2 regions of the Bartonella japonica genome follow, and region 2 is predicted to be linked to the other one. Evidence: predicted binding sites of a transcription regulator. Region 2 holds the regulator's gene; the other holds the start of a gene.

Region 1 (17,198 bases), on a different contig from region 2:
TACAGATCCATTATTATTTGTTGTGCCTTTTTTAATTTTATCAACAACATCCATTCCTTTTATAACCTCTCCAACAACGGTATATTGACCATTTAAAAAAGCAGCATCATCAAAACAAATGAAGAATTGTGAATTAGCGGAATCTATATCTTGTGAACGTGCCATCCCAACGGTACCACGCTTGAATGGCTGCTTTGAAAACTCCGCCGGGATATTAAGATAATGAGAACCACCCGTACCAACGCGTTTAAGATTAAAATCTGCACTGTCCTTTTTTCCAAACTTCACATCACCAGTCTGAGCCATAAAACCTGGAATAACACGGTGAAATACAACATTGTTATAAGCACCTTCTTTTGTTAGCTTCTTGATTTGCGCAACATGTTTTGGTGCTAAATCAGGACGGAGACGAATAACCACTTCACCATTTTTGAGAGATAGAACAAGAATATCAGAAACATCAACACTATGAGAATCATGAGCGACAGCATTAAATGATAAGAAACAAAAAATACATATCAAAACAGAAAAAATTCTAAAATACATTATCATTCTCCATCATTCTCTTGAATGATTGAAATTTTAAACGCAAAGCTCTAGCAATATTTTCAGGGACAAAAGGTGTTACATCACCTCCCATAGAAGCGATTTGTTTTACCAATGTAGAAGTTATCGCACGCCCAGAAATACTCGCTGGCAAAAAAACAGTTTGCAATTCAGGAGCCATAATGCCACTCATTCCAGCCATTTGCATTTCATAATCAAGGTCGGTGCCATCACGTAACCCACGAATAAAAAATGAAGCACCAATCTCACGCGCTTTATCGATCAAAAGAGTGTCAAATGAAATAACTTGTAACCGATCAGGACCTACGTTTAACAGCTCTCTTCCCACCTGAGTAATTAAATCAATACGCTCTTCAAAACTAAAAAGTGGTTCTTTCTGAGCTTGCATACCTATAGCCACAATCACCTTATCGGCCAGAATGAAACTGCCTTTTAAAACATCAAGATGACCATTCGTAAAAGGATCGAAGGAACCTGCATAAAGAGCAATTTTCATTATTTTACTCTGCCCCTTTGAATGACTCTTCTTCACTCACACTAATCGTCTTAGAATTCTTTTCAGATTCACTCTCTAATTGGGTATCATCATCTTCAGCTTCAGAAATACGCTCAACCGATACGACTTTTTCACCTTCTGCCGTATTAAAAATTGTCACCCCCTTTGTTGAACGACCAGCTATACGAATCCCATCGACAGGCACACGAATAAGCTGTCCCCCATCTGACACCAACATAATTTGATCTTGTGCTTTCACTGGGAAAACTGCTACTAATTTACCAATTTCAGCTGTTTTAGAAAGATCTGTTGCACGAATCCCTTTCCCACCACGTCCTGAAATCCGAAATTCATATGAGGAAGATCGTTTTCCATAACCAAACTCACTCACTGTTAAAAGCATCTGTTCGCGTGCATGAAGTTCTGCATAACGCTCTTCTGTCAACTCCGTTTCAACGCCTTCATCCTCTTCATAAAGAGTCACAACATCTTCAGCATCTCCACCAGTGGCACGACGTTCATTAATCATACGTTTGACGTAAGCAGCGCGTTCAACCGATGTTGCTTCAACATGCTCTAACAGCGTCATAGAAATGACTTTATCACCATCAGCCAAATTAATACCACGGACCCCCACTGAATTACGCCCTACAAAAACACGAACTTCAACAACTGGAAAACGAATACATTGTCCATTAGCCGTTGTCAGCACAACATCATCATGTTCTGTACAAGTTTCGACAGAAAGAATTTCATCTCCTTCTTCATCAAGTTTCATGGCAATTTTGCCACCACGATTAACCTGAACAAAATCTGATAATTTATTACGTCGCACAGTACCACGCGTTGTCGCGAACATAACATCTAATGCACTCCAACTTTCCTCATTTTCTGGTAAAGGCATAATAGTTGTTATACGTTCACCTTGTTGTAAGGGAAGAAGATTAATTAAAGCGCGCCCACGTGATTGAGGCGTACCAAGTGGCAAACGCCAAACTTTTTCCTTATAAACAAGACCACGCGAAGAAAAGAAAAGAACTGGTGTATGCGTATTAACCACAAATAATTGTGTTACAAAATCCTCATCCTTGGTAGACATACCAGAACGCCCCTTACCACCGCGACGTTGCGCACGATATGTGTTGAGAGGCACACGCTTAATATATCCACTATGACTAACCGTCACCACCATATCTTCCGGCGCAATCAGATCTTCACTATCCATCTCAGCGCTACCAAAACCAAAAATAGTGCGCCGAGGAGTTGCAAATTCCTCCCGAAGAGCTTTTAGCTCATCCTTAACTATACTCATGATTCGTAAACGCGAAGACAGGATATGAAGATAATCGGTAATATCTATTCCAATTTTATTCAATTCATCAGCAATTTCATCACGCCCAAGCGCCGTCAATCTTTGCAAGCGCAGCTCTAGAATAGCACGCGCCTGCTCTTCAGATAAGTTATAAGTATTATCCTCATGAATAATATGACGAGGATCATCAATAAGCTTAATCAAAGAGGCTACATCAGCGGCTGGCCAGCGTCTCTCCATTAATTGTGTGCGTGCTGTTTGCGGATCAGGTGCTTTGCGAATGAGTGCTATAATTTCATCAATATTGGCAACAGCAAGTGCTAAACCAACCAAAACATGAGCACGCTCACGTGCTTTGCGCAAAAGATATTTTGTTCGCCGGCTGACTACTTCTTCTCGGAAAGAAACAAATGCACGCAACATATCAAGCAACGTCATCTGTTCAGGTTTTCCTCCGTTTAACGCAACCATATTACAACCAAAGGAAGTTTGCAGTGGCGTATAACGATATAATTGGTTCAAAACAACTTCTGCAACGACATCTTTCTTCAGTTCAATAACTACGCGATATCCATCACGATCGGATTCATCACGCAAATCAGAAATTCCCTCAATACGTTTATCACGCACCAATTCGGCCATTTTCTCAATCATTGTTGCTTTATTAACTTGGTAAGGTATTTCACTCACAATGATCGCCTGCCGACCATTGCGAATTTCTTCAATATCCACCTTAGCACGCATAATAATGGAACCACGCCCCGTTTCATACGCCGAACGGACACCAGAACGACCAAGGATAATGCCACCTGTAGGAAAATCCGGACCAGGAATGATTTCAATGATCTTATCAAGCGTTATATCTGGATCATCAATCAAAGCGATACAACCATCAACCACCTCACCAAGATTATGAGGAGGAATATTTGTTGCCATTCCTACGGCTATACCGCCAGATCCATTGACCAAAAGATTAGGGAAACGTGCTGGTAAAACAACCGGTTCACGTTCACGTCCATCATAATTATCCTGAAAATCAACCGTCTCTTTATCAATATCAGCTAAAAGCTCTTCTGACACTTTTTCTAAACGGCATTCTGTATAGCGCATCGCTGCAGGAGGATCGCCATCAACAGAACCAAAGTTTCCCTGACCGTCAATCAGTGGATTTCTTAAAGAGAAATCCTGTGCCATACGCACTAAAGCATCATAAATTGAAGAATCACCATGGGGATGGAATTTCCCCATAACCTCACCCACAACACCCGCAGATTTACGATACGGCTTATTAAAAGAAAGCCCCATTTCATTCATAGCATGAAGAATACGCCTATGAACAGGTTTAAACCCATCACGTACATCCGGAAGTGCACGCGAAATAATCACACTCATCGCATAATCAAGATAAGAGCGTTGCATTTCATCAATAATACTGATTGGCTCAATACCGGTCAGCACATCACGTTCTGGGTGTGGAGTAAGATCGGTCACAGTTTTAATACTTTCAAATTTAATACTTTCAAAAAAAGAATCACTTTAATTCTTTGTATAGCGAAAAATACATCAAAATGCCAATTTCTCTCCTGCAATAGAGAAGAAATTTAACAATAACTTTCAATATGTTATTTATTTATGTTAAAAATCTCAGACAAAATCAACGAGAGCTACTTTGCTGAACTTCAAAAAATGAAAACAAATAACGATACCAAATCTTAAAGATTATTAAAAAGGGACATCATCATCTAATTTATGTGAAAAATCCCCTCTCGATTGATGATTGTTTTGACTGAAAGCCCCCCTCTGATCTGAGCTACTGTCACCAAAACTGCCGCTTTCATAACTTCCATTTGACTGATTTATACCTTGCTCCCCACCAGAGGCTACACGTCCATCAAGCATTTGTAATTCTCCACGGTATTTTTGCAAAACCACTTCCGTTGTATAACGGTCATTGCCATTTTGATCTTGCCATTTTCGTGTCTGTAACTGACCTTCAATATAAATTTTGCTGCCTTTTTTCAGATATTGTTCTGCAACTTTGATAAGATTTTCGTTAAAAATAACAATACTATGCCACTCAGTTCGTTCTTTTCGTTCATTTGTATTACGATCACGCCAACTCTCTGAAGTAGCAATCCGTAAATTTGCCACTTGATCACCAGAATTCAAACGGCGGATTTCAGGATCTGCACCGAGATTACCAATCAAAATAACTTTATTAAGGCTACCAGCCATCGCATAAACTCCAAAGTTTTAATTTACAAACAATCTTTGTTGTATAGTGGTCTTATCATCTTGACCGTATTATTCACATATCTACAATTGATCTATAATATGGATTTTGTTACCTTCTCTAAATACCGTATCGTGTAGTTATAGCAAAAGATGACAAAAACGCATAGTTTATTCCACCATTAGGGAATAAAAAGCTGTTCTTTATATTTTTCTTTTCACAGAACTTGCATTCTTCACCCATCTTTATCCTTATTATATTAAATACATTGTAATTCTAAAAAACAGCTTTATTGTATTCTGGATGCTCTATTTTTGCTACATATGCTAAGGATAAAATATGGCTCTTCAAAAATACATTTCCATTCGCGGTGCACGTGAACATAACCTTAAAAATATTGACCTCGATCTTCCTCGTGACAAACTAATCGTTATCACGGGACTTTCTGGATCAGGTAAATCATCGTTGGCTTTTGATACAATTTATGCCGAGGGTCAACGCCGTTATGTTGAAAGCCTTTCTGCTTACGCACGCCAATTTCTGGAAGTGATGCAAAAACCAGATGTTGATAGAATAGACGGTCTTTCTCCAGCTATTTCCATTGAACAAAAAACAACCAACCGTAACCCTCGTTCAACAGTAGGTACCGTTACTGAAATCTACGACTATATGCGCCTTCTCTTTGCGCGCATTGGCGTTCCTCATTCCCCTGCTACAGGGCTTCCCATTGAAAGTCAAACGGTAAGCCAAATGGTTGATCAAATTATGACTTTACCAAAAGGTACTCGGATTTTTATTATGGCTCCTCTCGTCCGAGGAAGAAAGGGAGAATATAAAAAAGAGTTAGCCGAGCTTTTAAAAAAAGGATTTCAACGCGTTAAAGTAGATGGAGAATTCTATGAAATCCCTGATATTCCTCCTCTTGATAAAAAATATAAGCATGATATAGATGTGGTCGTAGACCGCATTATTGTACAAAGTGATATCATCTCTCGCTTAACAGACAGTATAGAAACCTGTTTACAATTAGCAAATGGTCTAGCAGTTGCTGAAATGGCAGACAAACCTTTAGATAAAAGAGACACCTCAAAGGAATCTGCTTATAAATCAAAAAATGAAACACACAAACGGCTGATTTTTTCAGAAAAATTTTCCTGCCCTATATCAGGGTTTTCTATCCCTGAAATTGAACCGCGTCTTTTTTCATTTAACAATCCTTTTGGCGCTTGTCCCGCCTGCGGTGGGATTGGTACAAAAATGACTATAGATCCAATCAAAATTGTACCAAATAAAAATCTTACTCTAAAGGATGGAGCAATTGCACCTTGGTCTAAATCATCTTCACTCTATTACAACCAAACTTTAGAAGCATTGGGAAAAGTTTATGGATTTAAACTTACAGACAAATGGTGCGTACTTTCAGATGAAGCACAACACGCTATTCTTTATGGAACAAAAAGAAAAGAAATCTCCTTTATTTACAAAAATGATTCAAGCTCGCATAAAACGACTCAAAGCTTTGAAGGAATCATCCCTAATATGGAACGGCGATGGAAAGAAACTGTTTCGGCATGGTCACGCGAAGAAATTGAGCGCTATATGTCCTCTTCATCCTGTCCAGCTTGTCATGGCTACCGTCTAAAACCAGAAGCTCTCGCTGTCAAAATCCAAGGGATGCATATTGGACAAATATCAGAATTTTCTATCTTAAAAGCAAACGATTGGTTTGCCAATATTCACAAAAATCTCACTGAAAAACAACGTAACATCGCGATACGTATTTTAAAAGAAATTCGTGAACGCTTAGCTTTTTTAAGCCACGTGGGACTTGAATATCTTACCTTATCTCGAAATTCAGGAACCCTTTCAGGAGGAGAAAGTCAACGTATTCGGTTAGCTTCACAAATTGGCTCTAGTCTTACAGGTGTTCTTTATATTTTAGATGAACCCTCCATTGGTTTACACCAACGTGATAATGAACGTCTTCTGAAAATGTTGCACCATCTGCGTGACCTTGGCAATACAGTTATTGTTGTTGAACATGATGAGGATGCCATTTTGAGTGCAGATCATGTGGTTGATATGGGCCCAGCCGCAGGCGTTCATGGCGGAGAAATTATCGCGCAAGGTACACCGCAAGATATCATAGAAAATCCATCCTCTCTTACAGGCAAATATCTTTCAGGAAAAATGGCTGTGATAGTGCCTACTCAAAGACGAAAAATATCAAAATCAAAAATGCTTAAAATCATCGGAGCCCGAGGAAACAACCTCAAAAATATCAGTGCTGACATCCCTCTTGGAACCTTCACCTGTATAACCGGCGTCTCAGGTGGAGGAAAATCAACATTCCTCATCGAAACTCTATTCAAAGCAGCTTCATACCATATCATGGGAACAGATCAAAGCCCTGCAAATTATGATAAAATTGAAGGATTAGAATTTCTCGATAAGGTCATTGATATAAATCAATCACCTATTGGACGCACCCCACGTTCTAATCCTGCAACCTACACTGGTGCTTTTACCTCAATCCGTGATTTATTTGCCGAACTTCCAGAATCAAAGGCACGCGGTTATCAAGCAGGACGTTTTTCATTTAATGTTAAAGGAGGGCGCTGCGAAGCATGTCAAGGTGATGGAATCATCAAAATTGAAATGCATTTTTTACCTGATGTTTACGTGACTTGCGATATCTGCCAAGGAAAACGCTATAATCGAGAAACGCTAGAAGTAAAATTTAAAGGTCGATCCATTGCCGATATTTTGGATATGACAATCGAAAAGGCTGAAGATTTTTTTCAAGCTGTTCCTGCCATTCATAATAAAATAAAGACTCTCATTAAAGTTGGTCTCGGCTATATCAAAGTAGGACAACAAGCCACAACGCTTTCTGGTGGTGAAGCCCAACGTGTAAAACTTGCCAAAGAACTTTCACGAAAAACTACGGGTCGTACACTTTACATTTTGGATGAGCCAACAACAGGTTTGCATTTCCATGATATTTCTAAACTTCTTGAAGTCCTGCATGAACTTGTTGAACAAGGCAATACAATCGTAGTCATTGAACATAACCTCGAAGTTATAAAGACAGCAGACTGGATTATCGATTTAGGACCAGAAGGTGGAGATCGTGGTGGTGAAATCGTTGCAGTTGGACGTCCTGAAGATATTATCCATGTTCCCTCTTCTTATACAGGAAAATTTTTAAAAGAAATTCTCCTGCGTCGTCCTATATATCATTCTAACCCTTAAAGCAGATCCTGTTTTCAGTAAGAATAGCCCATATATCTCCATCAATCTGATCTTTTGAAGATAACACAAGGATGTATGCAAACGATTGAACGACTGTCGGATAAATAAACGCAAAGCTAGGTGTATTATGGCAGTGGTTTTGCGAAGTATCTGATAAAAACCAAAACCTTTCTCCAATTCATTGTTGCTATGTTTTATAGTAGTAATATGTTTTATGCATTGTTTTCCTAATAAGCCTTTGCTTTTGCTATCACCTGAAAATCAGTATCTCATACCACCACGACAGCATATTTGAAATACAGATTAAAGCAATTCAGTGCTTTCTCTACTGTTGAAACTTTTTCATGCCAGATAGAAGCAAGAATTACCTATATCTATTTAAGTAATTTCTAAAAAGAGGAGATAACTCAATTTTGGAAGGACATAAAATCCTTAAAAAAACAGCCCTCATATTTACCATCGCATTTTAATTCAGCTTTTATAAAATACAATGTGGTATGATCAAAAAACGAAATGTCTCTTCATTGAATCATTTTTATTCTTTACCAATCTTATAAACTTTCTTCTCTCTAATAATGCCCTTCACTTTACACCATAAAAGAACCTTTTCTCGAAAAATATCGAATGATATTGTTTTTGACTTTTTGTGTACAAACTATCTGTTGGACATCTCATAGTTGCCAATATAATGTGATGCGGTCTAAAAAGACAAAATGACGTTGGAGATAATTTCAGCATGAAAAAAATAGAAGCCATCATAAAACCTTTCAAACTTGATGAAGTGAAAGAAGCACTTCAAAAAATTGGTTTACATGGTATTACAGTAACAGAAGCGAAAGGTTTTGGTCATCAAAAAGACCATACAGAACTTTATCGTGGTACTAAATATGTTGTTGATTTTCTGCCTAAAGTAAAGATTGAAATTGTTGTTGCCGATGAAAAGCTGGATCAGGCTGTCAACACAATACGTAAAGCTGCTCAGACAAAACACATCGGAGATGGAAAAATATTTGTTTTTTCTATTGATGATGCCATTCGTATCGGCCCTGATGAATCTGGGATAGATGTCCTTTAACAAATAATGATAATTTTTTACCTTTTTATCCACCTCAATCCCACATAAGGAAATTGAATATGACAACCGCATCAGATATTATCAAACAGATTACAGACAACGAAATTCGTTTTGTTGACTTGCGTTTTTCTGATCTGCGAGGAAAACTGCATCACGTTACAATGGATATCGTAGAAATCAGCGAAGATACATTTAGTGATGGCGTTATGTTCGATGGTTCTTCAATTTCCGGATGGAAAGCAATTAATGAATCTGACATGGTTTTAATGCCAGACCCAGAAACAGCACATATTGATCCTTTTTTTGCTCAATCAACTTTAGTCATATTTTGTGATGTACTCGATCCTGTTTCTGGAGAATTTTATCGAAGAGATCCACGTTCTATCGCCAAGAGAGCTGAAGTTTATATGAAATCTTTAGGAATTGGAGATACAATCAATATAGGTCCTGAAGCAGAATTTTTTATCTTTGATGATGTGCGCTATAAAACTGATCCTTACAATACAGGATTTAAACTTGATTCAAGTGAACTTCCCTCCAATGATGATACCGAATATGAAACAGGCAATCTTGGCCATCGCCCACGAATGAAAGGAGGTTACCTTCCTGTTCCTCCTATCGACTCCTGTCAAGATATGCGCTCTGAAATGCTCACGGCACTTAAAGATATGGGGGTTCGCGTCGAAAAGCATCATCATGAAGTGGCTGCAGGACAACATGAACTGGGGATTCGCTTTGATACGCTCGTTCGCGAAGCAGACAAAATGCAAATTTTTAAATATGTTGTGCATCAAATTGCAAACAGTTACGGGAAAACAGCAACTTTCATGCCAAAACCAATTTTTGGTGATAATGGCTCAGGCATGCATGTTCATATGTCCATTTGGAAAGATGGCAAACCAGTCTTTGCAGGAAATGAATATGCTGGATTATCAGAAACCTGCTTATTTTTTATCGGTGGTATTATTAAGCACGCAAAAGCAATCAATGCTTTTACCAATCCCTCCACAAACTCTTATAAGCGTTTAGTCCCTGGTTATGAAGCTCCTGTTCTTCTTGCGTATTCTGCACGCAATCGTTCTGCATCTTGCCGTATTCCAATGAGCTCTTCACCCAATTCAAAACGTGTAGAAGTACGTTTTCCAGATCCTACAGCAAACCCTTATTTAGCATTTGCAGCACTCTTAATGGCTGGTCTTGATGGTATCAAAAATAAAATTCATCCTGGACATGCTATGGATAAAGATCTTTACGATCTTCCTTTAAAAGAGATCAAAGAGATTCCTACTGTTTCAGGAAGTTTGCGTGAAGCACTTGAAGCTCTTGATAAAGATCGTAGTTTTCTTAAAGCGGGTGACGTTTTTGATGATGATCAAATTAATTCCTTCATCCAAATAAAAATGCAAGAAGTCTTACGTTATGAAACAACACCTCATCCTGTTGAATTTGATATGTACTATTCTGTTTAGAAATAATAGGCTATTCTTTACGCTCTAAATGGAGGTTATAATCTCCATTTTTGTGAATATTCCCCCTATCAAAGAGCTCAAATAGCTTTTTGACAATGTACTTTTCCTTTATAATCTCAGGTGAATCTACTTAAATCAATTAACAAGGTCTCTAATGCCGCGAATTTGTTTTCTCTTCTCTATTCTCTTATGCATGACCCTCAGTATACCAACAATTCAAGCTTATACAATTACAGACCCAAAACTTATAGATCTTGAAAAAGCAATTTTTTCTTACAGCAAAGCAATCCAAGATTCCGATGCAAATGTCATCTTAGATGCAATTCCTCCCCAAATCATCGACAGTTTAACTGCAAAAAAAAAATTTAGTAAATCACAATTTCAACAGATTATGAAAAACCAAATAAAGCGGCTGGGGGAAAATTATAAAATTGAAAGTGTCCGCATCGACCAAGCACAAAGACGTGAAGGAAAACTTGATAACGGTATCCCTTATTTTGTTATACCTGTAGAATTTGTAGCCATAACAAATGCTGGAAAAAAATGCTCTATTCAAACAGAGGTTGTTGCCCTTTTTGATAATAACAAGTGGTATTTTATCCCCAGTAATGACGAAACAATCTTAAACATCACCAATGAAGCATTTCCTGGACTTGAAAAAATAAAAATCAATCCTCAGAAAATTACAAAAATACTATGATTAAGAAAAAGAGCGGAGGAAAATAAAAGAAAATTTATCCTTAAAAACAGGTTGTAATGACTGCAACTGCCGCATCAAATTCAGCTTTCTTATGTACACGACGTACCATTGATTCTTCATCAAATCCCCATTGTTCTATCATCCAATTTTCATCTAAATGAGCAATATCCCAAGCATAATCTGCATCAATTTTTCTTGCAGCAACAGCAAGAGCAATGAGAGCTGATCCTGTTAAGGTTGTCATTGTATGAAGTGCAGCAAGCATATAGGGAGACTCAAATTTACGTAAATAATTACTGACTGCTTGAACAGATTCCCGTGATTGTTCAACATGCATAATCCCTTCTACCAAATGAAAACGTGCACCAAATTTTTCTTCTACCCAATCTAGTAAAGGATCCCATTTCTCACACTGTCGCTGTACCAGCTCTTTTGGTGTTTGAGCACGATAAAAAATCATATCGCATGCAACAAAACGCAATAAATCTTCAAAAACAGCTTGCATATCATCAGCTACGCCATCAATAACAGTGTTAACAAGGCGCGTAATCGGCATTTTTGCTGGATCAATAACTTCTTTCTGATTCTCAAATTCATGTGCAACTAATGTAGCAAACACTTCTGTTGGCACAAAAAAGTGACGCCTTGCCGGTGTTTTAACTGAAACCCCATCCAATAATATAGAAAAACCACCTTCTTCACACACAGTTTTCACTTCTCTATAAAATCGTTTAGCGTGTAGCTGACATGAAGGCTTCCGCGTCTTCTGAACAGAACATTTTTTGTTCAATGGTATAGAAAAATGATCCAAAATTTCACGCATATTATTCTACCTCTGATATTTTCAATCAATCTACTGTTTTTTAATTCTATACTTCTCAATAAGTTTTGAGATAAAAAATGATCACGTTCTTCTGTAAGAAGTGCCAGCTTTTCCATGGCAGTTTGAAGCGAGTATATTACATCTGTTTGAGAAATTCTCAAAACGAGTAAAGAAACTCATTTAGAAAAAATATAAAGATAAAACAAGCTTCCATCTTTACCATCACTTTGTAGATCTTTACTATCGCACTGTATATAACGTCATCAGTATCTTTATAATATTTTAAATTTTATAATATTTTAAATATAGTAAACCTGTTTCAGTTTCTGTTTTTGCTCATCTAAAAACTGATTACTTTAAAAATTACAATATATCATACCATGATCAAAAAAACTTATGCAAAGCTGATCTTATTGCGCCTTTTGAAGCTCTATCTCCAAAACAAATCGATCGGCTCTTAAAATTAAACCATGAAACAAAACTGGAAATTTTAAAAACCACTCTTCATATTATTAGAAAAATTATGACAATTGATATTAAAGATACCGATTAAAATTTGTACAACTGCATATTTTCTTGAAAATGTATTTTTAGAGAGTATTAAAAGCAGTGCACAATGAAATATTGATAACTATGATCTCTATACCTCTATTATATATGCTTCTATCAATGATAATAAGAAAAGCCAGAATATATATGTCGACAACCTTTTAGATTAACTGCCTTTTTCAAGATGTCCCACCTCGCCTTCTTCCCGATTATTGTAATAATTATTTCTTTAAACTATTTTCTTCAGAAAAAATCAGAACATAAAACAGCTGCCACTTCTTTTCTGCATTTGTTGCAAAAATGAAAAATAATCACTCATTTTTGTGTGTTCATGATAAAAATATTTTTAGAACCTTTTTGATATTGCTTCATACGAATTTTCTCTACATTTATATAAAAATTAGAGCGATCTCATTATATCAAGCATCTGTCTATCAATAAAAGGGGGTTAAAAAAAACATACTAACTTATTCTAAAACCAGAGAATTAACCAAAGCCAATAAGCAATATGGAAGCAACTGTGGAAAATACATTTTTATGAATCTGAATGAAGCTTTATGAAGTACCAACAATGATGGTAATCACAGAACATGATCAGAACCATTCTATAATGATTTTTCAGACTCTTGATAGCATAGAAAATGCAGTGAAAATTACTTGTATAGGCCATTGAATAAAATATCTGTAAAGATATTTCGCAAGCATAAAACAAGAAAAATAGTATTTTTAATTCGGAAAATATCAGACATCTTTTCATGAAAACAAAGGATGCTTATGATATTTTTCCATAACAACAATATGAAGATACAGTATGGAGCATCTAACCACCTCATTTTTATGACATGATTACAAAACATTCAATCCATACAAGCTATAATTTATACATTGAATAAGAGTTACGAGAACAACTTTTAAATAGTATTTGCACTGATTTGCAGCTAAATAATTAAACGTGGTGCTGAAGAGAATTATACTTATCTGCTTGTAAATTACTCATCCCAAATAGCAATCACTATACAAGTACTTAAAAAAGAGATTTCTCGTCAAAATATTTAAGAAAGAAAGTATTCATAATATAAAAAAAGACTTTTCTCACTATCCTATTTTGTCAATCAATTGCAAAGATACATCGATTAACGTTATTCATCAAACCATTAAAAAACAAAAAATGTCCTATAATAAGGATTTACATGTCTTATACCACTGGACTAAATAATGATCTTTTACAGCTTGATAAAATAAAAAAACTATAGAAAAAGAATTAATAAAGCTAGCCACAAATTTATCATAAAAGAACACAAATCTTACTCGTTACTTCCATCAAGAGATCCATTCATAATAAATTATACCTGTATACAGCTCATTCAATCTACATAAAAATTTTTATTATTCCGTATCACCATCAATTTCGTTAAAAGCCAAAAGATTAAAGCTTTGTACCATATGAGGTGGTAAAGGTGCGGTGATATCTAATATTTTTCCAGAAGGATGAGGTATACGAATACGGCGTGCGTGAAGATGAAGTCGATTTTGAATTCCTCCTGGTAAATTCCAATTACTATCAGAAAAAAAATACTTTGAATCGCCGATGATAGGATGATCCATATAAGCAGCGTGCACACGCAACTGATGTGTTCTACCTGTATAAGGTTCCATCTCAAGCCAAGAAAGAGCCCGCCCTCGCGTATCAAGAACGCGATAGTAAGAAACTGCATGGTTAGCATTTGGCTCCCCATGTTCACAAACACGCATTTTATCACCTTGTGCAATATTTTCCTTCACTATCCATGTTGAAATTTTATCCTGCTTTTTTTTAGGTACCCCCCGAACCAATGCCCAATAAGTCTTTTTCGTTTCCCGTGTTCTAAAAGCAGCTGTTAAAGCCTGTGCAGCTCCCCTTGACCGAGCAACAATAAGCACACCTGATGTCTCACGATCAAGACGATGAACCAAACGCGGCTTTTCACCTTTTTTGTTACGCCATACCTCCAGCATACTATCCACATGACGGGTTAAACCAGATCCCCCTTGTACTGCTAAACCTGCAGGTTTATTAAAAACAAAGATTTTAGAATCTTCATAGAGTAGCATTTTTTTCAAAACGGTTGCATCATCTTGTCCGCGAAGTGTTTTATCCGTTACAAGAAGACTTTCCCTGTCTTTAACAGGTAAAGGTGGCACACGAACAGTTTGTCCCAGAAAAAGACGCATATCTGCTTTGACACGCCCCCCATCAACCCGTATCTGTCCAGAACGTAGTAATTTTTGTAAATATCCAAATCCAAGTCCTGGATAATGCACTTTAAACCAGCGGTCTAAACGCATTCCATTTTCATCTATCTCAACTTTTTTTATTTCTACGCCTGCCATAAAAGTTCCTTTGCCCATATGATTTTATTTACTAACTTTTGTGCTTTCTCTGTATAAACACAAAGATCTATATCCCATAGTGTTGGCTTTATCACACCATATTACAGCCCGTATCGAAAATTGCATTTTCTTATCATTCAAATTTTATTAGCTCAAAGTTTAGCAATTTTTGCAATAGTTGAGTGGAGATTATCACCTGTGTCTTTATTGAAAACCTATGCTCGTGTCCTCACTTATCTCAACAGAGAAAAAAGTATATCTTCTTTAATCTGTATTGCTAACGTTATGTTGGCAACCATCACCATCGCGGAACCTATTTTATTTGGACGTGTCATTGACTCCATTGCAGAGAAATCAGCAATTATACCTACCCTTACGCTTTGGGTATGCTTTGGTCTTTCTCATATTATTGCTTATGTTCTTATTGCTCGTAGTGCTGACCGCTTAATGCATAGACGCCGCTTAGCTGTTTTAACTGAATCTTTTGGACGTATCATCGCTATGCCTTTAATTTGGCATCACCAGCGTGGAACTTCTAACACTCTTCATACACTTCTACGTGCTGTAGACTGCATGTCAACCATATGGCTTGATTTTATGCGTCAGCATCTCTCGACCCTTGTCACATTATTCATCCTCATTCCTATAGCCTTTAACATGAATTGGCGTCTTTCAACAATTTTAGTACTGCTCGCCATTATCTATGTATTGATTGCACGTTTAGTGATGCGAAAAACAAAAGACGGGCAAGCTGCTGTCGAATGCTATCATCATAATCTTTTTCAACATATTAGTGATTCAATCTCTAACGTTTCCATTGTACAAAGTTATAACCGAATAAAGGAAGAAACTTCAACATTACATCGATATACAAACGATCTTCTTAAAGAACAAAATCCTGTTCTTAACTGGTGGGCTCTTGCAAGCGGTTTAAACCGAATGGCTTCAACCATTTCAATCGTTTGTGTTCTTCTACTTGGTGCTTTTTTTGTAGCAAAAAATCAATTTCGTGTAGGTGAAGTTGTTGCTTTTGTTGGATTTGCACAATTAATGATTAACCGTCTAGATCAAATGAGCAATTTTATTAATTTGACCATATCCTCACAAGCAAAACTACAAGAATTCTTTGCAATGGAAGATTCTACTTTTCATCTCAACGAACCTGAAAACTTGCCCTCTCTCAAAGAGGTTAAAGGAACAGTACAATTCCATCATGTTACCTATAAATTTCCAAATTCTTCTCAAGGTGTTTTTGATATTTCCTTTGAAGTTAAAACAGGACAAACTGTTGCAATTGTAGGACCAACAGGCGCTGGGAAAACAACATTAATCAATCTTTTGCAACGTGTGTACGATCCTACATTTGGGCATATCTCTATTGACGGAATCAATATACGCTCCATTAATCGTGAATCCTTACGCAAATCTTTAGCAACAGTGTTTCAAGACGCTGGACTTTTTAACCGCAGTATTCATGACAACATCTCAATAGGAAGAACAACTGCAACGAATGAAGAACTTTACAACGCAGCAAAAATAGCAGCTGCCCATGATTTTATTTTGAAAAAAGCAGATCGTTACGATACAATAGTTGGTGAGCGTGGATCTCATTTGTCAGGTGGTGAAAGACAAAGATTAGCAATCGCACGCGCTGTTTTAAAAAATGCTCCCATTCTTATTCTAGACGAAGCAACAAGTGCTCTTGATGTCGAAACAGAAGCGCATGTTAAAGAAGCTCTTGAAAGCATAAATCGCAATCGTACTACTTTCATTATAGCTCATCGGCTTTCAACAATACGCAATGCTGATGTTGTACTCTTTCTAGAACATGGTCATTTAATTGAAAAAGGAAGCTTTCAAGAATTAGTCAACAAAGGTGGGCGTTTCTATAAACTCTTAAAAACTGGTGATCTAACAATCACCCCACCAGAAATAAAAGAAAAAGATGAAAACGTAATCCCACTGCAAGAAAATACTTACCTCTATGCCTAGAAGAGTATATTGATTTTATATATTTTAGATTAGAGGTGCGTAAAAAAAACTAGGGCGTAGAAATTTCAAACATACACTCTACAAAGTGCATCCTTTCTTTCGAATTATTGACTAATAAGATTCTAGGTTTTGCAAACTTTATTGTGCAAAGCAATTATTACGGAAAAAGATTCCTTTTCGAAATATTTTCTCGCTATACTCTCTGCCTAACAATTTTTCATTTCTGAAAAAACTTTCTCTTTAAGAGGTTTAAAGATTATGCGCCCAGATGATCAAAAATTATCCCTCAAGAGAATCTTTTAACGCTGTCAGTGCTTCATCAGCCTTATTTCCCTCCGGACCACCAGCCTGTGCCAT
Region 2 (17,198 bases):
TGGGAGCACGGATTAGTGCATTTATGGCTCTTTTATATCCAACATATGTGCATAGCGTTATTTTTGGCGGATTAGGTATTGGTATGATAACTGGTGCAGGAAATTGGGAACCGGTTTCTGAGGCTCTTTTAGCAGAAGATATTTCGACAATTACCAATCCGCGTGGTTTGATGTTTCGTAAATTTGCAGACCAAACTAAAAGTGATAAACGAGCACTTGCTGCTTGTATTGTTACATCAAAACAAGAGTTAACAGCATCTGAGGTTTATAAAATTAAACAACCAGCGCTTGTTGCTGTTGGTTCATTAGATGAAATTAGCGGTGAAGCAGAACCATTAGCAGCTATATTGCCTTGCGGTGAAGCATTATCAATTCCCGATCGAAATCATATGCTAGCGGTGGGAGATAAAGTCTATAAAAAAGGTGTTATAGATTTTCTTTCTCGTCATCCACTCATGTAAAAATGATGCATAGATTATCGTATTTTAAGAAATATTAAATATTTTTATTTTGGATAAGATACAAAGCTTATTCAGAAGTCCGACTGTTGAAATGCAAGTTTTCTCTTTAGAAAGAAAAGAGAAATAGCGATAAAATTTAGTTAATTTTGTGTAAGAGTATAGTTTTTTCCATAGGTTAAATAAATTCTGAAAATCATTAAAGAGAATTATTTTTTAATACACAATGGGAATTTATGGCAAATTCAGCAAATCTAAAAAATAGAAATGTTTTTTAATTTATAAAAATCTATTTTGGGATAGAAGATAAAAAAAATTAGCGATTGATCAATGTTTTGTCAGAATATGTTCGTAAAGGAGATTGGTAAAATGAGTGATAAGGTAAATTTTATTAAAAATTTACGATCTTCTACCCATTTTTTTACTTTTAAATCTATATGAGTATATTTACTAATGATGGGTTATTTTAACCATTTTGTAAAAGGCATTCAGTAAATGTATGCAGATAGCGCTGTTTTGAGTATAGGTAATATTAAGTGAAGATTGAGAATAAGATTTTTTACTGTCTTTACATAATCGTAAGACTTATTTGCTGAACAGAATTTAATTGAATAGTCTCAAAAAAAACAGGAGAGCATAGTGAATGCTGATGAAATAAAAAAACTCGATAGTTATTTAAAAAAAACATTCCAAAATTCAGCATTGCAAGTAAAAGCACGGCCTAAAAAAGATGATTCTTGTGAGGTTTATATTGGCGATGAATTTTTAGGTATTATCTACCGAGATGAAGATGAGGGTGAGCTATCATATAATTTTTCAATGGCCATATTAGATGTTGATTTAGAAGCTTAATTTATTGTGAATCGTTAAACGAAGTTTTCTCCATTTAATCAGATTATATGAGTTTTAATGCTTTAAAACTTGTGTGCCCATTTCGTGCGATAATAAGATGGTCATGAATAATAATGCCTAGTGCGTTTGCTGCATCTTTTAATCTATATGTCATGGTTATATCTGCTTGAGAGGGTGTTGAATTACCAGAAGGGTGATTATGCACTAAGATAAGCCCAGACGCTGATAATTCTAAAGCTCGAGAGATTACTTCACGTGGATAGACAGGAGTATGATCAATGGTACCAGTTTGTTGTACTTCATCGGCAAGCAAACCATTTTTCTTATCAAGAAATAAGACACGAAATTGTTCGCGTGTTTCGTGAGCCATGACTGCTTTGCAATAAGCTAGTACTTTATCCCATGATGAAAAGATATCTCGTTTAAATAATTCAGCACGAGTAACGCGTCCGACAACATCTGAAATAATTTTTAAATCTACAGCAGTGGCTGGACCACAACCTTGAACTTCTTGAAGTAGATGAATATCAGCGCCCAATACATCTGCTAATGAGCCAAAACGTGCTATTAAGTTCTTCGCTATTGGTTTTGTATTTGCTCGTGGAATTGTTCGAAAAAGCAATAGCTCTAGGTATTCATAATCTTCAATTGCATTTCCTTTTGATTTTAAATAGCGTTTACGGAGACGTTCACGATGTCCTTGATAATGTTTATGTGTTTGTGATTTTTTTTGAAGTTTTGTATTTTTGAATTCTGTTATTGAACTAAGCGGGGAGTCTAATGTTGATGCAAAATGGTTGCTTTGAATGTCTCCATTTTTATTTATCTTTTTAACCATGATATTTCTACATTTATTTAGGAACATGATCTAGGCACATGAGTTTGGAATATAAAAAATATTTTTAGGAGATTGTGTAAAAATTTCACACCCTTCATTTGTTACACCAATTGTATGTTCATACTGAGCAGTAAGAGATCGATCACGTGTAACAGCAGTCCACCCATCAGATAGAATTTTAACCTGTGGTTTTCCAAGGTTAATCATTGGTTCGATTGTAAACATCATACCTTGTTTTAATTCTATCCCTTGTCCAGGAGTTCCATAATGTAGAATATTGGGGGCATCATGGAAAAGCTGACCGATTCCATGTCCACAAAAATCTCTTACAATTGAGCACCGTTCCGATTCTGCATAGTGTTGAATAGCTGCACCGATATCGCCCGTAGTTGCACCTGGTTTGACGGCAGCAATTCCTCTCATAAGACTTTCATGCGTTATTTTTAATAGTCGTTCTGCAGCACGTCTGATTTTTCCAACAGGATACATGCGGCTTGAATCTCCATGCCAACCATCGAGAATAAAAGTTACATCAACATTCACAATATCGCCTTCTTGTAGGGGCCTTTTATTGGGAATACCGTGACACACAACGTGATTGATAGATGTACAGCATGAATGTCCGTATCCATGGTAATTCAAGTCAGCCGGAAGTACACCACGTTTGGCACCAAAAATAAATACAAAATCATCAATTTCTTGTGTCGTGACACCAGGTTTAATAACATTAGTAAGTGCATCAAGGCATTCTGCAGCAATGCGACCAACTTCACGCATTTTAGAAAAAGCGTGTTCATCAAAAATGCGGATCTGTCCGTTAAATTTTAAGGGTATTTTATTATATTCAATATAATCAGTCATTACTTTTTCTGTTTTCTATTTTTACTCGATGAACCGGAAAAATACCTTTTATACTTACGTGGCATTTTACAGCATAAAACTCTACTCCCGATTCTAATGCTAAATTAAATTTACGCCCATAGGCTGGATCGAGGTCGTGGCAGACTGAAAAAGCTAGGCAATCTTCCCGTTGAATTATATAAAGCATAACCGCTCGTTTTCCTTGTTGCACGATTTTTATAAGCTCTTCAAGATGACGTGTGCCACGTTCTGTTTCAGTATCAGGAAATTCTGCTAATCCTTTCTGACGAATGAAATGGACATTTTTGACTTCTAAGTAACAATCAGGGAGAGTATCATCACGCAGAAGAAAGTCAATTCGTGATCGCATACCATAACATTGTTCCTTCAAGATTGTTTTGTATTCGCTTAGTTCGGGTAATAATCCATTTTGAATCGCTTCTAATGCCAGTTTGTTAGGCAAAGTCGTATTAATACCAATCAACGTGTTATTTGCTTCAACAATTTCTAATTGATATGCATATTTTCGCTTGGAATGATTATGATATGAAAGCCAAATATTGGAGTTAGGAGTTGTTAATCCAAGCATCGATCCTGTATTGGGGACTGATACGGTAAAGACATGTTGATTGTCTTGTTTAACGTCAGCAAGAAAGCGTTTATAACGACGAATAAGTTTTGCAGGAATAAGTTTGGGAATAAAGAGCATTTTCCTTTCTTAGAATTTATAATTTCATAATTCAACTCAGATTATGGTCTGTAAATGTTGCAGTATATTTATAAAAGGCATCGCTGATACACAAAGATGTTAAAAACTTACATAACAGCTCTTAGCATCTTTTGCTTTTCTTATTCATGATTAATATCTTTTATGCCATTGTTAATTCTTTTAAAGTTGTTAATTCTTTTAAAGTTGTTAATTCTTTTAAAGTTGTTACTTCATAATAAACTCCGAATGAAAAAATAATATTGGCTATAATTTGTTATTACAAAGGTTATTTTACACAGTATTCTCTTAAGAAGGTTACGTTCAAAAAATAGTAATTAAGAGCATATTACATGAAATTAGGTAAGATTGATGGCTGGAACCAATAGGAAACATAAAAATTTAACAAATGGTCCAATTATTATTTTAGTTGAACCGCAGTTGCCTGAAAATATTGGTATGGTCGCAAGGGCGATGGCAAATTTTGGGCTTTCTAAGCTTCGATTAGTCAAACCTCGAGAAGCATTTCCAAATGAAAAAGCCAGAGCTGCTGCGAGTAAAGCAGATCATGTCATTGATAATGCAGTCATTTTTGATAGTTTGTGTGATGCGATTGCAGATTTGCATTATGTTTTTGCTACAACAGCACGTGAAAGATGTGGTTTTAAAACTGTAAAAAGTGCTGTTGAAGCAGCAAATATTTTACGTCAGCGTGAAAATATTGGGCATAAAACAGGTATTTTATTTGGAAGAGAACGGTGGGGACTAAAGAATAATGAAATAAGTCTTGTTGATGAAATCATCACCTTTCCAGTTAATCCTGCTTTTGCATCGCTCAATATTGCACAAGCGGTCTTGCTCATGTCTTATGAATGGATGAAATCTGGTTTGGAGGAGATGAGTGATACGGCTTTTCGTACAGCAGAAATGGAGCCAGCTAATAAAGCGACGTTTCATGGTTTTTTATCTCAATTAGAAAATGCTTTAGATATTCGTGGGTATTTTAGACCCCAAGAGCGCAAAGAAGTGATGCTTGCAAATTTGCGTTCTGTTTTTACACGTGCCAATTTTAGCGAGTCTGAAGTTTATTTGCTACGTGGGGTAATCTCTTCATTGGATCATTTCTCACCTAAATTTCCACGGGGGAGTGGTGCACCTGCAGGTCGTGATCGTAAAAAGTTAACAACAAGTGTGAAAACGGATGGATGAGCAACCTATTCTTTTTTTTGATAGTGGTCTTGGTGGTTTAACAGTGTTGAGAGAAGTGCGCACTCTTATTCCTGATAGGCAATTTATTTATGTTGCTGATAATGCTGGCTTTCCTTATGGCAGTTGGGAAGAAAACGTTTTAAAAAATCGTATTTTAAAGATTTTTACAAATCTTTTAACACACTATAATCCTGCTTTATGTGTAATCGCTTGCAATACAGTTTCAACACTGATGATGGCTAATTTACGACAAAAATTTCCCAAGATGCTTTTTGTCGGGACAGTTCCTGCAATTAAAACAGCAGCTGAACAAACAAAATCTGGTTATATTTCAGTATTAGCCACTCCTGGAACAGTGAAGCGTACTTATACGCAGGAACTTATCAACTCTTTTGCTGGTCAATGTCATGTTCAGCTTGTTGGAAGTGAAAAACTTGCTGGATTTGCTGAAGATTATATACGTGGAAAACCTATTGATTTAAAAAAAATACGCCAAGAAATCCTTCCCTGTTTTGTTGAGAAAGATGGCAAATATACCGATATTATTGTTTTAGCTTGTACTCATTACCCTCTTTTGATTAACTTATTTCGTGAACAAGCTTTATGGACTGTTAAATGGATTAATCCGGCAAAGGCTATAGCCAAACACACCAAATCATTATTACCTAAAAGAATATATTCAAAAAACATCAAGGATCATGAAGATTTTGCATTGTTTACATCGCAAAATATCACTTCTTCAACAAAAAGTTTGTTAAAAGGATTTGGCTTAAATGTGATGAAAAGAGTTGATTTTGAAATACAAGATCAATAAAGTTATCTCAGCTTTTTCTTTTGAAGAAATGGCGTCAATTAACGTGTCCCGTGGATAACTTTGCATTACATGTTGAGGATATTCTGTCAGTCTTTATGTTTGAGGGCAGAGGAGGGCGCGTTTCCTTATGATCTCATTATGAGATTTAATTTTTTGTTTTAAAGGAAATGCGATGAGTAAACGCGAAACAACAAAATATAAAATTGACCGCCGTATGGGAGAGAATATTTGGGGTCGTCCAAAGTCTCCTGTTAATCGCCGTGATTATGGTCCTGGTCAACACGGACAGCGCCGTAAAGGAAAACTGTCTGACTATGGTGTGCAGCTACGTGCTAAGCAGAAGTTAAAAGGATTTTACGGTGATATTTCAGAAAAACAATTCCGTAAAACTTATGAAGAAGCTGCTCGTCGACGTGGTGATACGGGTGAAAATCTTATAGGACTTTTAGAATCACGTTTGGATGCAGTTGTCTATCGTGCAAAATTTGTGCCTACGATTTTTGCTTCTCGTCAGTTTATTAATCACGGTCATATCAAAGTGAATGGACGGCGTACAAATATTCAATCATACTGTTGTAAGCCAGGTGATGTTATTGAGGTTCGTGAAAAATCAAAACAGCTTGTTTTGGTTTTGGAGTCTGTGCAGTTAGCGGAGCGTGATGTGCCTGAATATATTGAAGCAGATCATAATCAGATGAAAGCAACATTTACTCGGGTGCCTGCTTTTGCAGATGTTCCTTATGCTGTGCAAATGGAACCTAACTTGGTTGTTGAGTTTTATTCTCGCTGAATTCTATGGGATATTTCTCTCTTCGTTTTCTTATATATTCTAAAAACATTGTCTTGCTTTGTAGTCTCTGAGACGAGAAGTTGGTTATTGGTAAATGGTGCTATATTGAATTCGTTGTTATATTCTATAACAACATTATCTATATAGCTCCATTTTTTGTGTTTTCAGTAGATCAATGAAACCTCAATTTGGAGTGTGTTGTGTCTGTTATTGTCTCTGGAATTCTTGCAAAACAGTTTATTTATTGTGCAGGATTATTATGGTATTATGAAGAAGATTTCAGTCAAATGTCAGACAATGGAGGAAAATATAGAGAGAACTGATCCTTTAGCGGAAGAAATTGTTGATTGTCATCCAATATTTCGGGGGGCCCCCTCAACTGTAGAGTTTAATAAATTACGCAAACGGCTTTTGCGTCACATGCGGCAAGCATTGGATGACTTTTCGATGCTTTCTTCAGGAAAAAAATGGCTCATTGCTTTATCAGGTGGAAAAGATTCTTATGGTTTACTGGCACTTCTTTTAGATTTAAAATGGCGTGGTCTTTTACCTGTTGAAATTTTAGCATGTAATCTTGATCAAGGACAGCCAAATTTTCCGAAGCATATTTTGCCAGATTTTTTAAATTCTTATCAAATTCCATATCGTATTGAATATCAAGATACTTATTCTGTTGTTACAGATAAATTATCACAGGCACAAACATATTGTTCGCTTTGTTCTCGATTACGGCGTGGTAATTTATACCGTATTGCACGTGAAGAGGGATGTTCTGCCTTAGTCCTAGGACATCATCGTGATGATGTTTTAGAAACGTTTTTTATGAATTTGTTTCATGGGGGACGATTAACAGCTATGCCTGGAAAGCTTATCAATGATGAAGGAGATCTTTTTGTTTTGCGTCCTCTTGTTTATGCAGCCGAGGAAGATATGGAAAAATTTGCTCAAGCAATGCAATTTCCTATCATTCCTTGCAATCTCTGTGGTAGTCAAGATGGTTTACAACGCAATGCAATGAAAGAAATGCTCAAAGATATAGAGAGAAGGATGCCTGGACGTAAAGATACCATGATTCGTTCCTTAACTAATGTACGTCCAAGCCATTTACTTGATAAAAAGGCTTTTAATTTTGAAAATTTATAAGAACAATATTCATCCTCAGTTTTTTTTGTAATTTCAAACTGCCATCCCATAAAGATCATAAGCATCTGATTGTTCTATTTTTACGGTGACAAATTCACCAGTACGTCTAGGTAGTCGTGATGTTATATGCACAATACCATCTACTTCTGGAGCATCATATTGGCTACGACCTTTAGCACTTTTTCCTTGACTTTCATCAATAAGAACTTTGAGTCTTTTCCCGACTTTTTTCTTTAAAAGGCGCGTAGAGATTTGTTGTTGTTTTGCCATAAAGCGATGCCAACGGTTTTCTTTGATTTCTTCAGAAATTTTTTCTAACCCTAAATCATTTGCAGCTGCTCCTTTTACTTCTTCATATTTAAAGCAGCCAGCACGTTCAATTTTTGCTTCTTCTAACCATTCAAGAAGTATATTGAAATCTTCGTTTGTTTCCCCTGGAAAACCGACAATAAATGTTGATCGTAAGGTAAGATCTGGGCAAATTGCTCTCCATTTTTCAATTCTACGGTTTGTTTTTTCCATAAAAGCAGGACGTTTCATATTGCGTAGAACGGTTGGTGATGCATGTTGAAAAGGAATATCTAGATAAGGAAGAATTTTTCCTTCTGCCATAAGTTCAATAATTTCATCAACATGAGGATAAGGATAAACATAATGCATACGTATCCAAATGCCCATCTCTCCTAGTTCGCGACAAAGATCAAAAAATTTTGTTTTTATTGTACGATCTTTCCAAGGTCTTTCGAGATATTTAAGATCAATACCATAAGCACTCGTATCTTGTGAGATAACTAAAAGCTCTTTTACACCTGCCTGTACAAGTTTCTCAGCTTCACGAAGTACATCATTAATGGGACGTGAAGTAAGATTACCACGTAGAGTAGGAATAATACAAAAACTACATCGATTAGAACATCCTTCAGAGATTTTTAAATAAGCATAATGGCGAGGAGTTAAGCGAATACCTTGCGAGGGAACTAAATCAATAAAAGGATCATGAACTGGAGGAACTGCTGCATGAACAGCTTGTATAACACTTTCATAGGCTTGTGGTTTTGTAATAGCCAACACATGAGGATGTGCTTGTCGAATGACCTCAGGGTCAGCACCAAGACACCCAGTTACAATGACTTTTGCATTTTCTTTAAGGGCTTTATCGATATTAGCTAATGATTCACTACGGGCAGAATCAAGAAAACCACATGTATTCACAATAACAAGGTCAGCACCTTGATGTTTATGTGTGATTTCATAACCTTCAGACCGGAGTCTTGTGATAATTCTCTCAGAATCTACTAGTGCTTTTGGGCATCCGAGAGAAACAAAACTAATACGAGGTACTGCCATGATGAATTCTACAACTTTATACTGATGAGATTAAATTTTCTATCGTACTTCATTAAGTAAAAATACTCTTTATATTGAATTCATATACAAAACAATTTCTTATAAAATTATTTTTTCTATAATTCTTTATCAATATATATTTTTTATTCATGTAAATGATATAATAAAAAATACTAAATAGTTTTTTTATTGAATATATAAAAAGCGCTGAAAAATTTTAGTATTTACGAATAAGTCCAATAAGTTTTCCTTGTATCTGTATACGCTCAGATCCGTATACACGTGTTTCATAATAAGGATTTGCAGCTTCTAATACAATAGAGGCTCCTTGGCGTCGATAACGTTTTAAAGTTGCTTCTTCTTGGTCAATACATGCAACAACAATTTCACCTGATATTGCTGTATCTTGACGTTTAACAATTATAGTATCTTTATCAAAAATACCAGCTTCAATCATAGAATCATCTTTAACTTCTAAAGCATAGTGTTCACCGTCGGTAATCATATCTTGTGGTATGGAAAGTATATTTGTTTGTTGCAATATAGCAGAGATAGGTATCCCCGTAGCAATGCGTCCCATAATGGGAATAGTGGTATTTTTTCTCTCTTCTTCCTCAAGATTATCAAGATTGTTGAAGTTCTTTAATATTTCTCTTTTATTTTTCTTTATCATGTTAGGAGAAATTTTACGCGCTAAAGAAAGATTAAATGTTATTTTATCGGGAAGACGAATCATCTCAATTGCGCGGGCGCGATTTGGCAAACGTCGTATAAAACTTCGCTGTTCTAAAGCTATAATAAGTTTATGAATACCAGACTTTGAAGAAAGCCCCAATGCAGTTTTCATTTCATCAAAAGAGGGAGGAATGCCAGTTTCTTTCGTATGGTTGTGAATGAACAAAAGTAACTCATATTGTTTACACGTTAGCATTCACTATTCCAATCAAAAAAATAAATATAAGATAAAATCAGAAACTTAAAAATATTGTTTTGACTTTATAAGTAAAATAAAAAATAATAGCTATTTAAGTTTATTAATATACAATATATATTGTATATGATTTATTTTATATTTATATTAAAATATTGTTAATGTATTACATTTAATAACAAATCGTATAATTTTTATACAAGTGACACGATAACCATAACTTTTAATGGATATATTTTCTATTGTACTTTATTCTCTAAATAAAATAACAGTGTATACTGTTTGATATTTTCTTGATTATTAATTAATTCAGTTTTCGGTGTTTACATATATTTTTTACTTTTCCCATAATTTTGAAATATTCACTATTTCATATTTTGGAAACTAGGATTCATTTTTTATGTTTAACTTATTCCTTTTATTCAAGCTCAAAAAGGAAAAAAATTAAAAACGCGATGATAAGAAAAAACAGAAAAATATTGATAACTAGAATAAATAATAATATTTTTTCCCAAAAGGTGTTGACCAAATGAAAAGTCGACCGTATGTTCCACTCACTTTCTGCAAGCGAGATGACTTGTTTGAGAGCGCGTAGCTCAGCTGGTAGAGCAACTGACTTTTAATCAGTAGGTCCAGGGTTCGAATCCCTGCGCGCTCACCATAATTTATTAAGCAGAATCAATATATTTTAGAACTCGAGAATTTTAATTATTTTTAGGTAATATCTTAAGAAACGATTCACAGCTGTTGAGATATATTCCATTATTCAAGATTTTTTTACCTCATAAATCAGAGTGTCTTACTGCTTTTTATGCAGATTAAGTTTGTTTATTCACAGCTTATATCATAACGTGATAATTTATTTTAAACATTTGACCTAATTATCTTTTTTTATTCTCTAACATCTATCTTTAATGCATTTACTTCTTGTGAAGAAAATAAAAAAGGTTAATAATGTGTTAATTTTGTTGATAAAGAGTAAATTCTGAGGATATCGTAAGCACGTGAGGGGAATCATCTGAAAATGCGAATTTTCCTATCTCGCCAATTTTAAGTATGGCGTGTTTTTGCAGCAGGTTTTGCAGCAAATACTTAATAGAAATAAGAGAGCTGACAAATGCTTTTAAACAGCAATAAAAAGTTTACTTCCGTTCTTAACTCAACATTTCAATTTGTTTTTGTGGTAGTTATTTCACAGTTCTTGATATCTTGTTGTGCAAGCAGGACAGCACATATTGCCGTAAAAAGTTTCTTTCATAAGGAAGAAACTGATGTAAAGACTACTGCTATGCCAAAAAAAAATTCAAACAATCAGAATCAATTAAAAGGAAATAAGAAAAGGGGAGTCATTGTTGGTAAACCTTACCAAATAAAAGGAAAATGGTATTATCCTCAAAATGATCCAACCTATAAACGTGTTGGAGAAGCGTCATGGTATGGTTCAGATTTTCATGGGCGTTTAACTGCGAATGGTGAAATTTATGACATGAATCTATTAACTGCTGCACATCCTACGATGCCTTTGCCCAGTTATGCTCGTGTTACAAATCTGAAAAATGGCTCTTCTATCATTGTTAGAGTAAATGATCGCGGTCCTTTTATGAAGGATAGAATTATTGATTTATCAAAACAAGCTGCAGAATTGCTTGGTTATGCAAATGTGGGGGTAGCAAATGTTAAGGTAGAATATATTTCTGAAGCTCCCATTGGCTATTATGATAGTGCTTATCTGATGGCTTCTTATAAGTCGGAGAATGATTCTTCATCCTCATTAGCACTGGCAAAACTTTTAAAAGAAAGAGAGGGACTTATGCTAAAGAAGTCTCATATGGCGAGTCAAAAGCAATCTGCTAAAGATCCTCTTGTAAGCAAAGAACTTGCTAAAACTGTTCCAATAAAATTACCGGAGATTGGTCCGTTTTTGGTTGATAAGCCGCTATTATTTGATCAAGTAGCCTTTATAAATATGATAAACCGAGCGAAAAAGTAAACGTCAAGAAAACACTTTTTAAAGAGTGCTTTATTCTGATTACTTATAATTTCAAAATTACAGATAAGTATCTGTTGTTTATAGTTAAATTCTCAACAAGTTGGATTTGTGTGTTGTTATGAAATGGCACTTTAAAAGATATTATTATGCTTTTCACGCTTATGAAGTAACAAGCCGGCACCATCATTATATTTGCCTGCGTTGCTACAGACCTTGCATTAAGACGGTTCATAAGAACCATTTTTAGTCCTTTCTTATATAAATTTGATCCACACACTCATCCCGCTTGTGACGTACAAGCGAATGGTTTTGATTAATGCAATATAAACAGGTTTGAAATGAGAGAATCTTACGTTATTCGAGATTATCATTCAACATATAAAACAGTGAATTATGATTATAAATCAATGCATTGCACGTTAAAGAATAAATCCTAAGCGAGAAGAAAAATAAAAATAATATGCTGATGTATCTTGATGATACTGAGAAAAAACAGAAAACCGTTCTAAATTTGTGATGTTTCTCACTTTGCTAAAATAAACAAATCTTTTCTTATATAAGAGGATTCTTTATGCTGATTCTATAAATATGGGAGAATCGGCTATGCAGGTGGCAATAAGGGGTTTATTTATCTTATTTTGGGTATTAGCATTGAATGGGGGGGGAAGAGCACAAGGTTTTCAAACCTCTGCATCACAATTACTATTACTTAATCATGAAACTGATACAATACTTTTTGAAAAGCAAAGTGATGTTACATTTTTTCCTGCTTCATTAGCAAAATTGATGACGGCTGAAGTTGTATTTCATCAACTAAAAGAGGGATTGTTAGACAGTACGCAAAAATTCAAAGTAAGTGAAAATGCTTGGCGCAAAGGTGGTGCACCTTCTGGCACAACAACTATGTTTGCAAAAGTAAATACAGAAATTAGTGTTTCTAACCTGTTACGGGGGTTGATTATTGTTAACGGAAATGATGCAGCCATTGCTCTTGCTGAAGGAATATCAGGAAGTGAAGCCGATTTTGCAAAATTAATGAATCAGCGAGCCAAAACACTTGGATTGTTGCACAGTCATTTTGTTAATGCAACAGGGCTTCCTGAGGAAGGACAATTTGTGACATTGCGCGACATGCTCACATTAGCGCGTTACATTATTCGTGAATATCCCGATTATTATACGCTCTATCGTGAACCTGATTTTACTTGGAATAATATTTTTCAACGTAACAAAAATCCTCTTATTTCTAAAGAAATTGGTGTTGAAGGGTTTGCTTTTGGTTATAGCCAAGAAGAAGGTTCATCAATGATTGTTTCTGTTTATAAAAATCGTCGGCGTCTTTTTCTGGCAATAAATGGTTTGCAAAATAATAAAGGGAATACAAAAGAAGTAGAACAGATTCTTCAATGGGGAATGACAGCTTTTGACCTTAAAACAATTTTTACAAAAGGAGAAAAAGTTGGGTGTGCTTCTGTTTATGGTGGAGTGCAAAATTTTGTTTCTCTTATTATTAAAGAACCTATAAGCTTTATGCTTTCAAATGAAAGAAAAGTAAATGTTAAGGCAAAAATTAAATATCACGGTCCATTAAAAGCTCCCATTGTTTTAGGGCAGAAGATTGGTGTTATTCAAATTATAGAAAACAAAAAGATTCTTCTTGAAAAGCCGGTTTTTGCTGGAAATAATGTTCAGAAAGGAAGCTTCTTTGCAAAAGTAAAAAATGCATTCTATGAAATAACGATTGGATGGTTACGGAAATATTTATAGTACGAGCTAAATTTAAGGGATAAATTTACGTGTCAGGTTATTTTATTACATTTGAAGGAGGGGAGGGTGCAGGGAAAACAACTCAAATTTCTTTGCTCGCTCAGTATCTTTGTAGCAAAGGCTATGAAGTTCTTACAACACGAGAGCCCGGAGGAACAGCAGGAGCAGAAGCAATACGACATGTTTTGTTATCAGGTCAGGTACAAGATTATGGACCTTTAATTGAAGCAATCTTATTTACAGCAGCACGTTCTGACCACGTTAATGAAGTTATTAAACCTTCTTTGCAAAAAGGTAAAATCATTTTATGTGACCGCTTTATTGATTCTACACGCGTTTATCAAGGACTCAATAATATGGTGAGTTCCTCTGTTCTTTCCGTTTTAGAATCTATTGCCCTCAATGGGATAATGCCTCATCTAACGTTCTTACTCGATATACCAGCAACATATGGTATGGAGCGTGCCAATCTACGTAGAAAACAAACAGAAGTTATCGATTATTTTGAAAAAAGTGAATTAAAAATTCAAGAACAAAGACGTCAAGCTTTTCTTCAACTGGCAAAACAGGAACCTCGTAGGTTTCGAGTAATTGATGCTACAGGTGCAGTGGAAGATATTGCTCAACAAATAAAAGCTATGTGTTATCAAGAAATATTGGATCAGTTTTCATGAGTGATGTAAATTTTTTACGCCAATATGATGATATCGAGGCAGTTTTATCACCTTCACAAAACAATATTATCTTTGGTCATGAGGTTGCTCGTCACTTTTTAGCGCAAATGCGTGAGGAGGGGCGTTTACATCATGCGTTATTGTTTGAAGGAGAACATGGGATTGGAAAAGCCACATTGGCACTTCATCTTGCTTGGAATATTTTAAGCTCTCAAAAAGGCGAATTGTTGCAACCAGAGTATCATTCCATCACATGGCATCAAATGATGCATGGTAGTCATCCTGGTCTTTTGCATATTTCTCGTCGTTTTGATTTAAAAATGCAAAAATTTAAAACAGGTGTGCTTATCGATGATGTCCGCGATATCATGCACTTTTTAAACAAAACATCACAAGATGATGGGTGGCGTATTGTTATTATTGATCCTGCAGATGATATGAACAGAAACGCAGCTAATGCAATTCTTAAAACCCTTGAAGAACCTCCTGCAAAAACTTTGTTCATTATCATCACACATTCTTTAGGACGATTGCTTCCGACAATTCGCTCACGCTGCCAACAAATCTCTTTGCGACCATTGAGTAATGATGAGATGAAAAAAGTCATTCCACATATTTTTTCTCATCAGGTTTTACCGGATGAAAAAACTATTGAAATGATTATTCAAAGATCCAAAGGAAGTCCTCGAAAAGCTGCTTTACTTATTTGCCAAGGCGGACTTGAAATGGTTAAAACCATTGATGCTCTTTTAGAACAATCTGTTTGCAATCCAGCTATCGTACACACTCTTGCACAAACGCTTTCGTCTCTTTCTTCCACTATCCAATTTCAACAATTTTGTGATGAAATTCTTGATAAAATTCAAAAAAGATCTATCATGCTCGCTGAGAGAGGAAATTTATTTCTCTCAAAAAAATGTGCGCAAATATGGCATGAGACGCACCAAGAGATAGGGGAAACACAATCATTTAATCTCGATAAAAAACAATTTATTATTAATCTACTTTTTAGAGTTCATAAGATCATTCGTGAAACTGAGCTTTTTCCGTGACAATGTGATTAACAGGCGTTATGTCACTATATATTTTATTGCGTTTTTTTCACAACGAGTCTGACATGCGTGACACATATTATATAACAACTCCGATTTTTTATCCTAATGGCACTCCACATATTGGACATGCTTATAGTGCGATTGCAAGTGATGTTTTGGCCCGCTTTCAACGCTTAGATGGCAAAGAAGTCTTTTTTCTATCTGGTACGGATGAACACGGTTTAAAAATGCAACAAACAGCGGCAGCATTAGGCATAACACCTAAACAGCTTGCAGACCGTAATAGTGCTGTGTTTCAAAAAATGCTTGTAGTATTAAATTGTTCTAATAACGATTTTATCCGCACAACAGAAGAGCGCCATTATAAAACTTGCCAAGAAATTTGGAACAAGATGAAAGAGAATGGAGATATTTATCTCGGTCGTTATAGCGGTTGGTATTCTATTCGGCAGGAAGCTTACTATGAAGAAGAGAATACTGAAGTTGGAGAAGATAATATTCGTCGTGAAAAAGAGTTAGGTTCTCCTGTTGAATGGAACGAAGAAGAAAGTTATTTTTTTAAACTTTCCCGTTATGAAAAAGCTCTTCTTGAGCATTATGAAAAATATCCTGATTTTATTGCTCCTGTTGAGCGGCGCAATGAGGTTATTAGTTTTGTTAAATCGGGTTTAAAAGATATTTCTATTTCACGAGCAAGTTTTAATTGGGGCGTTCCTGTTCCAAGTGATCCAAAACATGTAATGTATGTCTGGGTTGATGCACTTGCAAATTATCTTTCAGCAATTGGTTTCTTCGAAAAAAAATCACAAAAACACAATTTTTGGCCTGCAAATACTCATATTATTGGTAAAGATATTCTTCGTTTTCATGCAGTTTATTGGCCAGCATTTTTAATGTCTGCTGGCATTGAATTGCCTAAACATATTTTTGCTCATGGTTTTTTACTTAATCGTGGAGCAAAAATGTCAAAGTCTATTGGCAATGTCGTTGATCCTTTTGAAATGGTTGATCACTATGGTCTTGATCAGGTTCGTTATTTTCTTCTCCGTGAAGTGCCATTTGGGCAAGATGGTAGCTACAGCCATGATAGCTTTGTGAATCGCATTAATGCGGATCTTGCTAATGATCTTGGTAATTTAGCACAGCGTTCTTTATCAATGATTGCTAAAAATTGTGATGCAAAAATCCCTCTACCTGCTTCATTTTTAATTCAAGATGAACAGTTATTAGAAAAATCTCTTCAAACACTTGAAATTGTACGCCAAGCCATGTTTTCTCACGGAATTCATTTAGCGCTTTCAGCTATCTTTTCAGTCGTAGCAGACGCTAACCGTTATTTTGCTAACGAACAACCTTGGAGTTTACGGAAAAATAATCCAGAAAGATTTCATACAGTTCTTTACACAACGGTAGAAATTTTGCGGCGAATAGGAATTATGTTGTTACCTTTTATGCCACAATCAGCAGGAAAACTTCTTGATAGTCTCGCTATTTCTGAAGACAATCGATTGTTGCATCACATAGGAAATTCAAAGATTCAAGAGGGAGTTAATCTTCCTACTCCAGAACCAATTTTTCCTCGCTATATTTTAAAGGATGCTTCTCATCATGTTGATTGATACGCATTGCCATCTTGATTTTGAGGATTTTGCACAAGATTTAGATGGTGTTATCCAACGAGCTCTAGATGCTGATGTTAAACGTATGATAACAATTTCAACGCATGTTCGGAAATTGGATAGACTTTTAGCAATTACACAAGC

The links. Region 2 encodes LexA, which represses DNA repair genes until DNA is damaged. Its sites were predicted from a motif close to TGTTCNNNNTGTGTTCNG; they were not measured.
Region 1: the regulator LexA is predicted to act here: its motif matches at 4,806-4,823, upstream of uvrA (excinuclease ABC subunit UvrA).

What each region holds. Positions count from the first base shown of each region.
Region 1 is NZ_JBEPLT010000004.1:69,325-86,522, forward strand. Features, by position in the region: gene ABID39_RS03040 (peptidylprolyl isomerase) at 1-546, opposite strand, end outside; gene coaD (pantetheine-phosphate adenylyltransferase) at 536-1,063, opposite strand; gene gyrA (DNA gyrase subunit A) at 1,068-3,866, opposite strand; gene ssb (single-stranded DNA-binding protein) at 4,098-4,610, opposite strand; gene uvrA (excinuclease ABC subunit UvrA) at 4,948-7,863, shown strand; gene ABID39_RS03065 (P-II family nitrogen regulator) at 8,600-8,938, shown strand; gene glnA (type I glutamate--ammonia ligase) at 8,998-10,407, shown strand; gene ABID39_RS03075 (hypothetical protein) at 10,562-11,107, shown strand; gene ABID39_RS03080 (ATP12 family chaperone protein) at 11,148-11,930, opposite strand; gene ABID39_RS03085 (RluA family pseudouridine synthase) at 13,866-14,849, opposite strand; gene ABID39_RS03090 (glucan ABC transporter ATP-binding protein/ permease) at 15,048-16,841, shown strand; gene alaS (alanine--tRNA ligase) at 17,121-17,198, opposite strand, start outside.
Region 2 is NZ_JBEPLT010000005.1:33,249-50,446, forward strand. Features, by position in the region: gene ABID39_RS03405 (alpha/beta fold hydrolase) at 1-461, shown strand, start outside; gene ABID39_RS03410 (DUF3126 family protein) at 1,098-1,310, shown strand; gene radC (RadC family protein) at 1,354-2,148, opposite strand; gene map (type I methionyl aminopeptidase) at 2,179-3,009, opposite strand; gene sfsA (DNA/RNA nuclease SfsA) at 3,002-3,718, opposite strand; gene ABID39_RS03430 (RNA methyltransferase) at 4,088-4,924, shown strand; gene murI (glutamate racemase) at 4,917-5,738, shown strand; gene rpsD (30S ribosomal protein S4) at 5,911-6,528, shown strand; gene ttcA (tRNA 2-thiocytidine(32) synthetase TtcA) at 6,796-7,671, shown strand; gene rimO (30S ribosomal protein S12 methylthiotransferase RimO) at 7,705-9,018, opposite strand; gene lexA (transcriptional repressor LexA) at 9,236-9,949, opposite strand; tRNA gene ABID39_RS03460 (tRNA-Lys) at 10,535-10,610, shown strand; gene ABID39_RS03465 (septal ring lytic transglycosylase RlpA family protein) at 11,067-11,939, shown strand; gene ABID39_RS03470 (D-alanyl-D-alanine carboxypeptidase family protein) at 12,543-13,706, shown strand; gene tmk (dTMP kinase) at 13,736-14,380, shown strand; gene ABID39_RS03480 (DNA polymerase III subunit delta') at 14,377-15,432, shown strand; gene metG (methionine--tRNA ligase) at 15,498-17,054, shown strand; gene ABID39_RS03490 (TatD family hydrolase) at 17,044-17,198, shown strand, end outside.